3 regions of the Mesorhizobium sp. M0174 genome follow, and region 2 is predicted to be linked to each of the others. Evidence: predicted binding sites of a transcription regulator. Region 2 holds the regulator's gene; each other region holds the start of a gene.
What was found. Region 2 encodes HrcA, which represses chaperone genes, less so after heat shock. Its sites were predicted from a motif close to GTTAGCACTCNCNNNNNGNGAGTGCTAAC; they were not measured.
Positions count from the first base shown of each region.

Region 1 (3,271 bases), on a different contig from region 2:
TGCAGCAGGTTGGCGGCGCCATCTCGCGAGTACCGATGGATGAAACGCCCTATGCCAACCGAGATGCTCTTTACGATTGTTTCCCGATATCGATCTGGGACAATCCGTCTGACGACGAAACGCACATCCGATGGGCGCGTGACCTGTGGGATGCAATGAGACCGTTCTCGACCGGCGGCGTCTACGCCAACAATCTCGGCGAAGAGGGCATTGATCGGGTTCTGGCGGCTTACCGCGAGAATTATCCGAGGCTGGCCGCGCTAAAAAACAAGTATGACCCCACCAATCTCTTTCGCTTGAACCAAAACATTAAGCCTGCGACCTGAGCGACCGCAGGCCGATGCTCGAAATTCTGCGGCGCTGCTATAACTCCAAATTCCAGTTCTGGCCGACCAGGTCCTTGCCGAAGGAATGGTGGCGCTCCTCGTCGGTCAGCTTGAACCCGGCCGCCTCGTAGATGCGGCGCGCCGAGGTGAGCACGTCGTTGGTCCACAGCGTCAGTGTCCTGTAACCCTTGGTTCGAGCAAAGCCGATGCATTCCTCGACCAGCCGCCTGCCGATGCCGAGACCGCGCGCCGAAGGCTCGACATAGAGCAGGCGCAACTTCGCCACCGCGTCCGACTGGCGCACGACGAAGACCGAGCCGACGACCTCCCCTTCCCGCTCGGCGATCCAGCTGCGTTCCCATTTCGGATCGAAGGATTTGACGAAGGCACCAAGGATTTCGGCGACCAGCGCTTCATAGGTTTCGTCCCAGCCATATTCCTGCGCGTAGAGCAGGCCCTGGCGATGGATGATCCAGCCGATGTCGCCGACTTGCAGAGACCGCAGCATATAGGGAACTTTGGGCTCGGCACTTCCGCCCAGCAGACGCTGCACCGTCTGCATGGCCCTGACCAGCCTGTCCTGTTCGGCAGCCGAAAGCCGTTCGAGCAAAGCCGCGACCTGTTCGTGCGAACCCTGGTTCAGCGGCGCGAAGGCCTGCCGCCCGGCCTTGGTCAGCGCGATCGACGAGCGCCGCGCATCCGCCTCGATCGTGGCGCGCTCGACCAGATCACGCTCCTCGAACTTCTTCAGCAGCCGGCTGAGATAACCGGCATCGAGGCCGAGATCGCGCGCAAGCTCGGTGGCGGTCAGGCCATCGCGATGCGCCAGCTCATAGAGCACCCGGGCTTCGGTCAGCGAGAAGTCGCTTTTCAGCAAGCCTTCCTCGAGCAACCCGATCTGGCGGGTGTAGAAGCGGTTGAAGGCCCGCACCGCGTCGATCCGCTCCTTGCCTGGGTGATGATGAATGGTCATGGCATCCTCCTGCCCGGCAAGATCAGCCATTTAGTTGACTTAGTCAAGTATCCGTTTGAAGCAATCGTCCTGAGAATGGTCACCGGGCGTCTTGACTCGCGCGGGCTGCCAGCCTATTTCAGCGCCACGTTAGCACTCCCCCAAGATGAGTGCTAACCACATGTCCGGCGCCGCCGGACGGAGGAACTGTTCTCACCATTCTCATCGAGGAATAAAAAATGGCAAAGTCGAAGTTCCGCCCGCTTCATGACCGCGTGGTCGTTCGTCGGGTCGAATCCGAATCCAAGACCGCGGGCGGGATCATCATCCCCGATACGGCTAAGGAAAAGCCGCAGGAAGGCGAGATCATCGCCGTCGGTTCCGGCGCCCGCGACGAAGCCGGCAAGCTCGTCCCGCTGGACGTCAAGGCCGGCGACCGCATCCTGTTCGGCAAGTGGTCGGGCACCGAAGTCAAGCTCAATGGCGAAGACCTTCTGATCATGAAGGAATCCGACATTATGGGCATCATCGGCTGAATATCGGCCTCACCCTCATTTAAATCTTCGGGCTTAATCCAAGCCCCTGCCAGGAGCTGAAAATGGCTGCCAAAGACGTAAAATTCTCCCGCGACGCTCGTGAGCGCATGCTGCGCGGCGTCAACATCCTCGCCGACGCGGTGAAGGTCACGCTCGGCCCCAAGGGCCGCAACGTCGTCATCGACAAGTCGTTCGGCGCACCGCGCATCACCAAGGACGGCGTTACCGTCGCCAAGGAAATCGAGCTTGAAGACAAGTTCGAGAACATGGGCGCGCAGATGGTCCGCGAAGTTGCTTCGAAGACCAACGACATCGCCGGCGACGGCACCACGACCGCGACCGTTCTGGCGCAGTCGATCGTCCAGGAAGGCCACAAGGCGGTTGCCGCCGGCATGAACCCGATGGACCTCAAGCGCGGCATCGACCTCGCCGTTGCCGACGTCGTCGCGACGCTGATCAAGAACGCCAAGAAGATCAAGACCTCGGAAGAGGTTGCCCAGGTCGGCACCATCGCCGGCAATGGCGATGCTTCGGTCGGCTCGATGATCGCTGAAGCGATGCAGAAGGTCGGCAATGAGGGCGTCATCACCGTCGAGGAAGCCAAGACCGCCGAGACCGAGCTCGAAGTCGTCGAAGGCATGCAGTTCGACCGCGGCTATCTCTCGCCCTACTTCGTCACCAATGCCGAGAAGATGGTTGCGGATCTGGAAGACGCCTACATCCTTCTCCACGAGAAGAAGCTCTCCAACCTGCAGGCCATGCTGCCGATCCTCGAGGCTGTCGTGCAGACCTCGAAGCCGCTGGTCATCATCTCCGAGGACGTCGAAGGTGAGGCCCTGGCGACGCTGGTCGTCAACAAGCTGCGTGGCGGCCTGAAGATCGCTGCCGTCAAGGCGCCGGGCTTCGGCGACCGCCGCAAGGCCATGCTGGAAGACATCGCCATTCTCACCGGTGGCCAGGTCATCTCCGAAGACCTCGGCATCAAGCTCGAGAATGTCGGCCTCAACATGCTCGGCCGCGCCAAGAAGGTGTCGATCTCCAAGGAGAACACCACCATCGTCGACGGCGCCGGCAAGAAGGCCGAGATCCAGGGCCGCGTCGCCCAGATCAAGCAGCAGATCGAGGAGACCACCTCGGACTACGACAAGGAGAAGCTGCAGGAACGTCTCGCCAAGCTCGCCGGTGGCGTTGCCGTGATCCGCGTCGGCGGTGCGACCGAAGTGGAAGTCAAGGAAAAGAAGGACCGCGTCGATGACGCCCTCAACGCGACCCGCGCGGCCGTCGAAGAAGGCATCGTTCCCGGCGGCGGCGTCGCACTGCTGCGCGCCTCGCTGACCATCAAGGCAACCGGTGCCAACTCCGACCAGACCGCGGGCATCGCCATCGTGCGTCGCGCGCTGCAGGCTCCGGCCCGCCAGATCGCGTCCAACGCCGGTGCGGAAGCATCGATCGTTGCC
Region 1 is NZ_JAMYTB010000019.1:35,933-39,203, forward strand. It holds gene NKJ13_RS25310 (FAD-binding oxidoreductase) at 1-326, shown strand, start outside; gene NKJ13_RS25315 (bifunctional helix-turn-helix transcriptional regulator/GNAT family N-acetyltransferase) at 364-1,299, opposite strand; gene groES (co-chaperone GroES) at 1,518-1,814, shown strand; gene groL (chaperonin GroEL) at 1,877-3,271, shown strand, end outside.
Region 1: groES (co-chaperone GroES) is a predicted target of HrcA. The motif match lies at 1,428-1,456, and genes of this name have one in related genera.

Region 2 (3,271 bases):
GCGCCGTCGAGCGCATCGACACACAGGCCGGAATCGTCCGACAGCGCCGGCAATCCAGTTGCCTTGGCGGCGGCCAAGGCCTTTATGAGGGCGTTCTGCTCGAAAGTGGTGCCAGTCTCGTCCGGCTCCGGCAAGCCGTATTCCTTTGCGGACTTCGCTTCTATGCCGAATGGCGCCATCAGATCGGTGAATTCGCGCAATTTGCCGGCATTGTGGCTTGCGACGACGATCTTATGCCCGTCAAGCGAGTGAACAGTTGGCGAATGCATCAGATGCCCCAGATTCTTGGCTCGGCGAATTCGATCGAATTGCCCGAGGGGTCGCGAATATAGATCGAGCGACCGCCCTGAGGCCATTCGAACTCACTTTCGATGGCGATTTTCTTCGCCTCAAGATGCGCTTTCCAGCGCGGGATTTCATCCGCGCTTGCGGCGAAGCAAAGATGGCCCTCGCCGACCGTGCCATGCGGCGGCACGGGCAGCTTGGCGTCGGCCCGCGGCGGCACTTTGGTCGCCTCGGCATTGAAGATAAGCAGCACGCCGTCGCCGCAGCGGAAGAAGAGATGCCTGCCATCGACCTTACCGAGCAGATCGAGCCCGAGGACGCCCGAATAGAACCGTTCCGCGGCAGCAAGGTCCGTCACGTAGAGTGCTGATTCCAGGATTGCGGAAGGAGTCACAGGATCGCCAATCTCTTCAATATTGACCGCAGCTAAGCCACCGCCATCTGCTGCAAGCTGACCAGGCGCTGAATGCCTTTCTTGGCGAGCCCCATCAGCGCCGCGAACTGCTCTTCCGAGAACGGCTCGCCCTCGGCTGTGCCCTGGATCTCGACGATACCGCCCTTGCCGGTCATGACGAAATTGGCGTCGGTGCCGGCCGAGGAATCCTCGATATAGTCGAGATCGATGACCGGCTGGCCATCATGGATGCCGCAGGAGATCGCCGCGACGTGATCCTTAAGCACCTTGCCCAGGCTCGCCATCTGGCGGGCTTCCATCCAGCGCAGGCAGTCGTAGAGCGCCACCCAGCCGCCGGTGATCGAAGCGGTGCGCGTGCCGCCGTCGGCTTGGATCACGTCGCAGTCGACGGTGATCTGCTGCTCACCGAGCGCCTGCAGATCGACCACGGCGCGCAGGGAGCGGCCGATCAGCCGCTGGATCTCCAGCGTGCGGCCGCCTTGTTTGCCGGCCGAAGCCTCGCGGCGCATGCGCTCGCCGGTCGAACGCGGCAGCATGCCGTATTCCGCCGTCACCCAGCCCTTGCCGGAGTTGCGCATCCAGCCCGGCACCTTTTCCTCCAGGCTGGCCGTACACAGCACATGAGTGTCGCCGAACTTCACCAGGCACGAGCCTTCCGCATGCTTGGAGACGCCGCGCTCGAAGGAGATGGGGCGCATTTCGTCGAATTGGCGTTTGGAAGGGCGCATTCAGGCTTCTTTCTTTCTTCGGAATCTTGGCCGGGGAATCTTGGCCGGCTTGTAGCCGCACGGGGCGTGAGGCGCAAAGGAAAATGGACCGGTTGCGCCGACGCCGCGGAAGTCTATATCTTCGGACCGGAGGTTTTTGGCTCGAATGACCAAGGTAGTCGATCCCGGTTCGCAGTCGCCAGTGCTCTCGTCGCCGGCACTTCAATCGCCCGCGCTTCAATCGCTCGATATGCGTTCGCGCGACATCTTCCGGCGCATCGTCGATTCCTATTTGAGGGATGGCGAGCCGGTCGGTTCGCGCAGCCTGTCGCGCATCCTGCCGTCATCGCTGTCGCCGGCCACCATCCGCAACGTGATGAGCGACCTCGAGCATCTCGGCCTGATCTACGCGCCGCACATCTCGGCTGGCCGGCTGCCGACCCAGGCCGGCTTGCGCTTCTTCGTCGATGCATTCATGGAACTCGGCGACCTCTCCGACGAGGAGCGCCGCACCATCGAGGCGCAGGTGCGCGCCTCCGGCTCGGGCGCGACGCTGGAGCATATGCTGACCGAGGCCAGCCAGATGCTGTCCGGCATGTCGCGCGGCGCCGGCCTCGTGCTCGCCGCCAAAAATGAGGCGGCGCTGAAGCACATCGAATTCATCCAGCTCGAGCCGACCAAGGCGCTGGCCGTGCTGGTCTCGCAGAACGGCGACGTCGAAAATCGCGTCATCGATCTGCCCGCCGGCATCACCGTCTCGCAATTGCACGAAGCCTCCAACTTCCTCAACGCCCATATCCGCGGCCGCACCCTGGCCGAGGCCCGGGTCGAAATCGCCCGCATCAAGGAAGAGACCAGGGCAGCCCTCGACACGCTGTCGCAGGATCTGGTCGAGAAGGGCCTGGCGGTCTGGGCAGGCGCCGAAAGCGGGGTGCCTGGGCGGCTTATCGTGCGCGGCCGCGCCAATCTCCTGGAAAACGTCACCGCCCAGGCCGACATAGAATTGCTGCGGCATCTGTTCGAGGATCTGGAGACGCAGAATGGGCTGATCCAGCTCCTCGACCTCGCCGAGGAAGGCCCGGGGGTGCGCATATTCATCGGTTCGGAAAACAAGCTGTTTTCGCTGTCGGGCTCCTCGCTGGTGGTGGCACCCTATCGCGACAAGGACGCGCGCGTCGTCGGTGCGCTCGGCGTCATCGGGCCGACGCGGCTGAATTATGCGCGCATAGTACCGATGGTCGACTATACCGCGCAGCTGATTTCGCGCATGCTGCGCTAGGAGCCGCCGCGGCCTGCCGCAAGGAGAAAAAGAATGGCGCTGGAATCGTTCAAGGCCCAGATCAGCCTCCTGCTCGAGGAAATGGTCAATCAGCCTGAGGATCAGCACGAGGTGCAAGAGCAGTTGCGTGAGAAGCTGCAAGAGATGCGGGCCATGGGCCTGCCGCTGCCGGCCGATCTGGTCGCGCTGGAAAAGCGCCTCGACGACGACTTCTACGCCTCTGGCAACTGAACGGGGTTCGGCTTCAAATCCTCGTGTGCTGGACGACCGCTTGGAACGACCAATGCCTGATCCCGTTTGTCCTCTTCGAGGCAAACCTCGGAGGACGTTAATGATCCGATCTGGCGGCTTTGCGGCCGTTGCCGTTGCCCTCCTTGCCGCGACACCGGCAGCCGCCCAGCAGGCGGATCAAAAGGTGCTCAAAGGCGAAGCCGCTTTTGGCGATTGGCACGCCGACAGGCCTGGCGTCCGCCGCCTGATCGGGCCGCAAGACATGCCGGCAGCCGACCCCGCTCAATCCGCTTCGAACGGGGGCGGCATGGCGGAACGGCCCGAAAGCGCCGAGCCAGAATTGCCGCCGGGCTT
Region 2 is NZ_JAMYTB010000004.1:426,200-429,470, reverse strand. It holds gene rdgB (RdgB/HAM1 family non-canonical purine NTP pyrophosphatase) at 1-269, opposite strand, end outside; gene NKJ13_RS11605 (VOC family protein) at 269-679, opposite strand; gene rph (ribonuclease PH) at 712-1,428, opposite strand; gene hrcA (heat-inducible transcriptional repressor HrcA) at 1,574-2,686, shown strand; gene NKJ13_RS11590 (hypothetical protein) at 2,720-2,917, shown strand; gene NKJ13_RS11585 (PQQ-dependent sugar dehydrogenase) at 3,018-3,271, shown strand, end outside.

Region 3 (3,271 bases), on a different contig from region 2:
GTTTTTTGGTTGACTAAGCACGCGCAAGCGGGATGGATCGCGCAGAGACACGCGGAAGTTTTTTTCGCAAGCGAAACCCCGACGACCTGATGGGGAGTCGCGCCAGCAGGGTGGGAGCCACGTCCAGTGCCACCGACCATGCGAGATGCCGATTGTTGGCGCTGTCAGTTCGCGCGGCCATATTCATTCTGGTGCCGATCTGTTGCCTTTTCTGCTTTTCCCATGCGTTTTAGGCCGACCCAATTTGTGAAGCGGGCGGTCAATGGATCTGCGCCTCGCGATTGCCTGCCGTTGCCTGATTGATCTGGGCGGGATAATCCGAGAGCGAACGCTGCAACCGCGGTTCGAATTGCGCGAAGTTGAACCGGACTTCATCCGCGGTCAGGAACTGGTGGGTTGCGCCGGGAAAGCCGGCGACCATCACAAGGTCGCCTTCCTTGACGCCTTCACAGGCTATGGGTAGCCAACTCTTCGGCCGGTAAGGCACATTGTCGCGCGCATATGGCCGGGAGGAACCATCAGGAGCGACATAGGCGCGATAAAAGCCGAAGTGGCCCGTGTGGCGCAGCCACATCCAGTTGTCCGTTTGGCCGCCGAAGTTGCCGATGCCGAGCGCGGGCGCATAGACGAGGCGCACGTCCTCAATTTCGAGCTTCTGGAGGAGATAGTAGGAGACGCTGCCATACGTCGCAAGGGCGATTGGGCTGTCCTTCACATGCGGCGATCAGGGCCTTTTTGTTCTGGCGAGCCGCTCATAGCGGGCAAACCCGTTCAGCTTGTCCGAGACGCTCTTGAGCATTTCGGCGCTCACATCCCGCATGTCCTCGATCACATAGATGCGGCTGCCTGGCGCCGCGGGCAATTCTTCACCCAGGGCTCTTCGCCAGAAAGCCGTCTGTGAGATAGTCCTGGCCCTCCTTGCTGTGGTATTGGATGGATTCTAACACGCAATGATGATTGGTTGCGACCAGCCCTTGTGGACTGACGAACGAGGCGGAGCATCCGCCCAGTGATACGATCGCGTTGAGCGGGTCAGCGTCTAGACGGCCCAGCTGGGCGGGATCGATCTGGAGCCCATCCGCGCGCATGGCCGCGCACACTTCCGCAGTCTGGCCCGGCATCCACATACCTTCGTCCGCCGATGTAGCCGTGACCGTCCAGAGCAAGGCGATGGCAGTTGCTTTGGCCAAACATTTCAAATTCAAGTTCGTGCTGACTGTCGCTCTCATCTTGCCTCCTGTTCTCCGCAGATTGGATTGGTGACTATCGGGATGGCCGGAGTCCTGGCGCCCGCGCGGCGGCCACACCGTAAAGACCGAGTGGACGGTTAACGCAGGAATCCTGATGGCGCTCACCTCTCATTATATCGGTCGCGCGCAACGTTTGCGGATCATTCGCTGCACCAATCGTGCCAAATGATAAAGCCTTCAGTTGCAAATGGTGAGCCGCCCCATCCATGTCCGATCTCCGACGTCGTTCACGTAAAAGGCTCGGTGCTTCCACGCTCGTTTGCTCTTCGCCCGTCCCTCTTCCGTCTTGACTAGCAGGAGCCTACGGCCTATCTCACTGCCGCGTTAGCACTCGCTTCTGGTGAGTGCTAAACACGCTCCGGCAACGGAGAACCGTTCAACATCCGCACCAGGGAAATCCAAAAATGGCAAAGTCGAATTTCCGGCCGCTGCATGACCGCGTGGTCGTTCGCCGCGTCGAGTCCGAAGCGAAGACCGCCGCCGGGATCATCATCCCCGATACGGCTAAGGAAAAGCCGCAGGAAGGCGAGATCATCGCCATCGGTTCCGGCGCCCGTGACGAGGTCGGCAAGCTCGTCCCGCTGGACGTCAAGGCCGGCGACCGCATCCTGTTCGGCAAGTGGTCGGGCACCGAAGTCAAGCTCAATGGCGAAGACCTTCTGATCATGAAGGAAGCGGACATCATGGGCGTCATCGGCTGACACGCCGCCGCCTTTCATCCGCACCATCCAATCTGAATTTCGGGCGAAATGCCCAGGAGTAAAAAATGGCTGCCAAAGACGTAAAATTCTCCCGCGACGCTCGTGAGCGCATGCTGCGCGGCGTCAACATCCTCGCCGACGCGGTGAAGGTCACGCTCGGCCCCAAGGGCCGCAACGTCGTCATCGACAAGTCGTTCGGCGCCCCGCGCATCACCAAGGACGGCGTCACCGTCGCCAAGGAAATCGAGCTTGAGGACAAGTTCGAAAACATGGGCGCGCAGATGGTCCGCGAAGTTGCTTCGAAGACCAACGACATCGCCGGCGACGGCACCACCACCGCGACCGTTCTGGCACAGTCGATCGTCCAGGAAGGCCACAAGTCGGTTGCCGCCGGCATGAACCCGATGGACCTCAAGCGCGGCATCGACCTCGCCGTCGCCGACGTCGTCGCGACGCTGATCAAGAACGCCAAGAAGATCAAGACCTCGGAAGAGGTTGCCCAGGTCGGCACCATCGCCGGCAATGGCGACGTGTCGGTCGGCTCGATGATCGCGGAAGCGATGCAGAAGGTCGGCAATGAGGGCGTCATCACCGTCGAGGAAGCAAAGACCGCCGAGACCGAGCTTGAAGTCGTTGAAGGCATGCAGTTCGACCGCGGCTATCTCTCGCCCTACTTCGTCACCAACGCCGAGAAGATGGTTGCGGATCTGGAAGACGCCTACATTCTTCTCCACGAGAAGAAGCTCTCCAACCTGCAGGCCATGCTGCCGATCCTCGAGGCCGTCGTGCAGACTTCGAAGCCGCTGGTCATCATCTCCGAGGACGTCGAAGGCGAGGCCCTGGCCACGCTGGTCGTCAACAAGCTGCGTGGCGGCCTGAAGATCGCTGCCGTCAAGGCGCCGGGCTTCGGTGATCGCCGCAAGGCCATGCTGGAAGACATCGCCATCCTCACCGGTGGCCAGGTCATTTCCGAAGACCTCGGCATCAAGCTCGAGAATGTCGGCCTCAACATGCTCGGCCGCGCCAAGAAGGTGTCGATCTCCAAGGAGAACACCACCATCGTCGACGGCGCCGGCAAGAAGGCCGAGATCCAGGGCCGCGTCGCCCAGATCAAGCAGCAGATCGAGGAGACCACCTCGGACTACGACAAGGAGAAGCTGCAGGAACGTCTCGCCAAGCTGGCGGGCGGCGTTGCCGTCATCCGCGTCGGCGGTGCGACCGAGATCGAAGTCAAGGAAAAGAAGGACCGCGTCGATGACGCCCTCAACGCGACCCGCGCGGCCGTCGAAGAAGGCATCGTTCCCGGCGGCGGCGTCGCAC
Region 3 is NZ_JAMYTB010000020.1:19,808-23,078, forward strand. It holds gene NKJ13_RS25675 (S46 family peptidase) at 260-715, opposite strand; gene NKJ13_RS25680 (hypothetical protein) at 725-862, opposite strand; gene NKJ13_RS25685 (S46 family peptidase) at 867-1,229, opposite strand; gene NKJ13_RS25690 (co-chaperone GroES) at 1,655-1,951, shown strand; gene groL (chaperonin GroEL) at 2,017-3,271, shown strand, end outside.
Region 3: NKJ13_RS25690 (co-chaperone GroES) is a predicted target of HrcA. The motif match lies at 1,574-1,602, and genes of this name have one in related genera.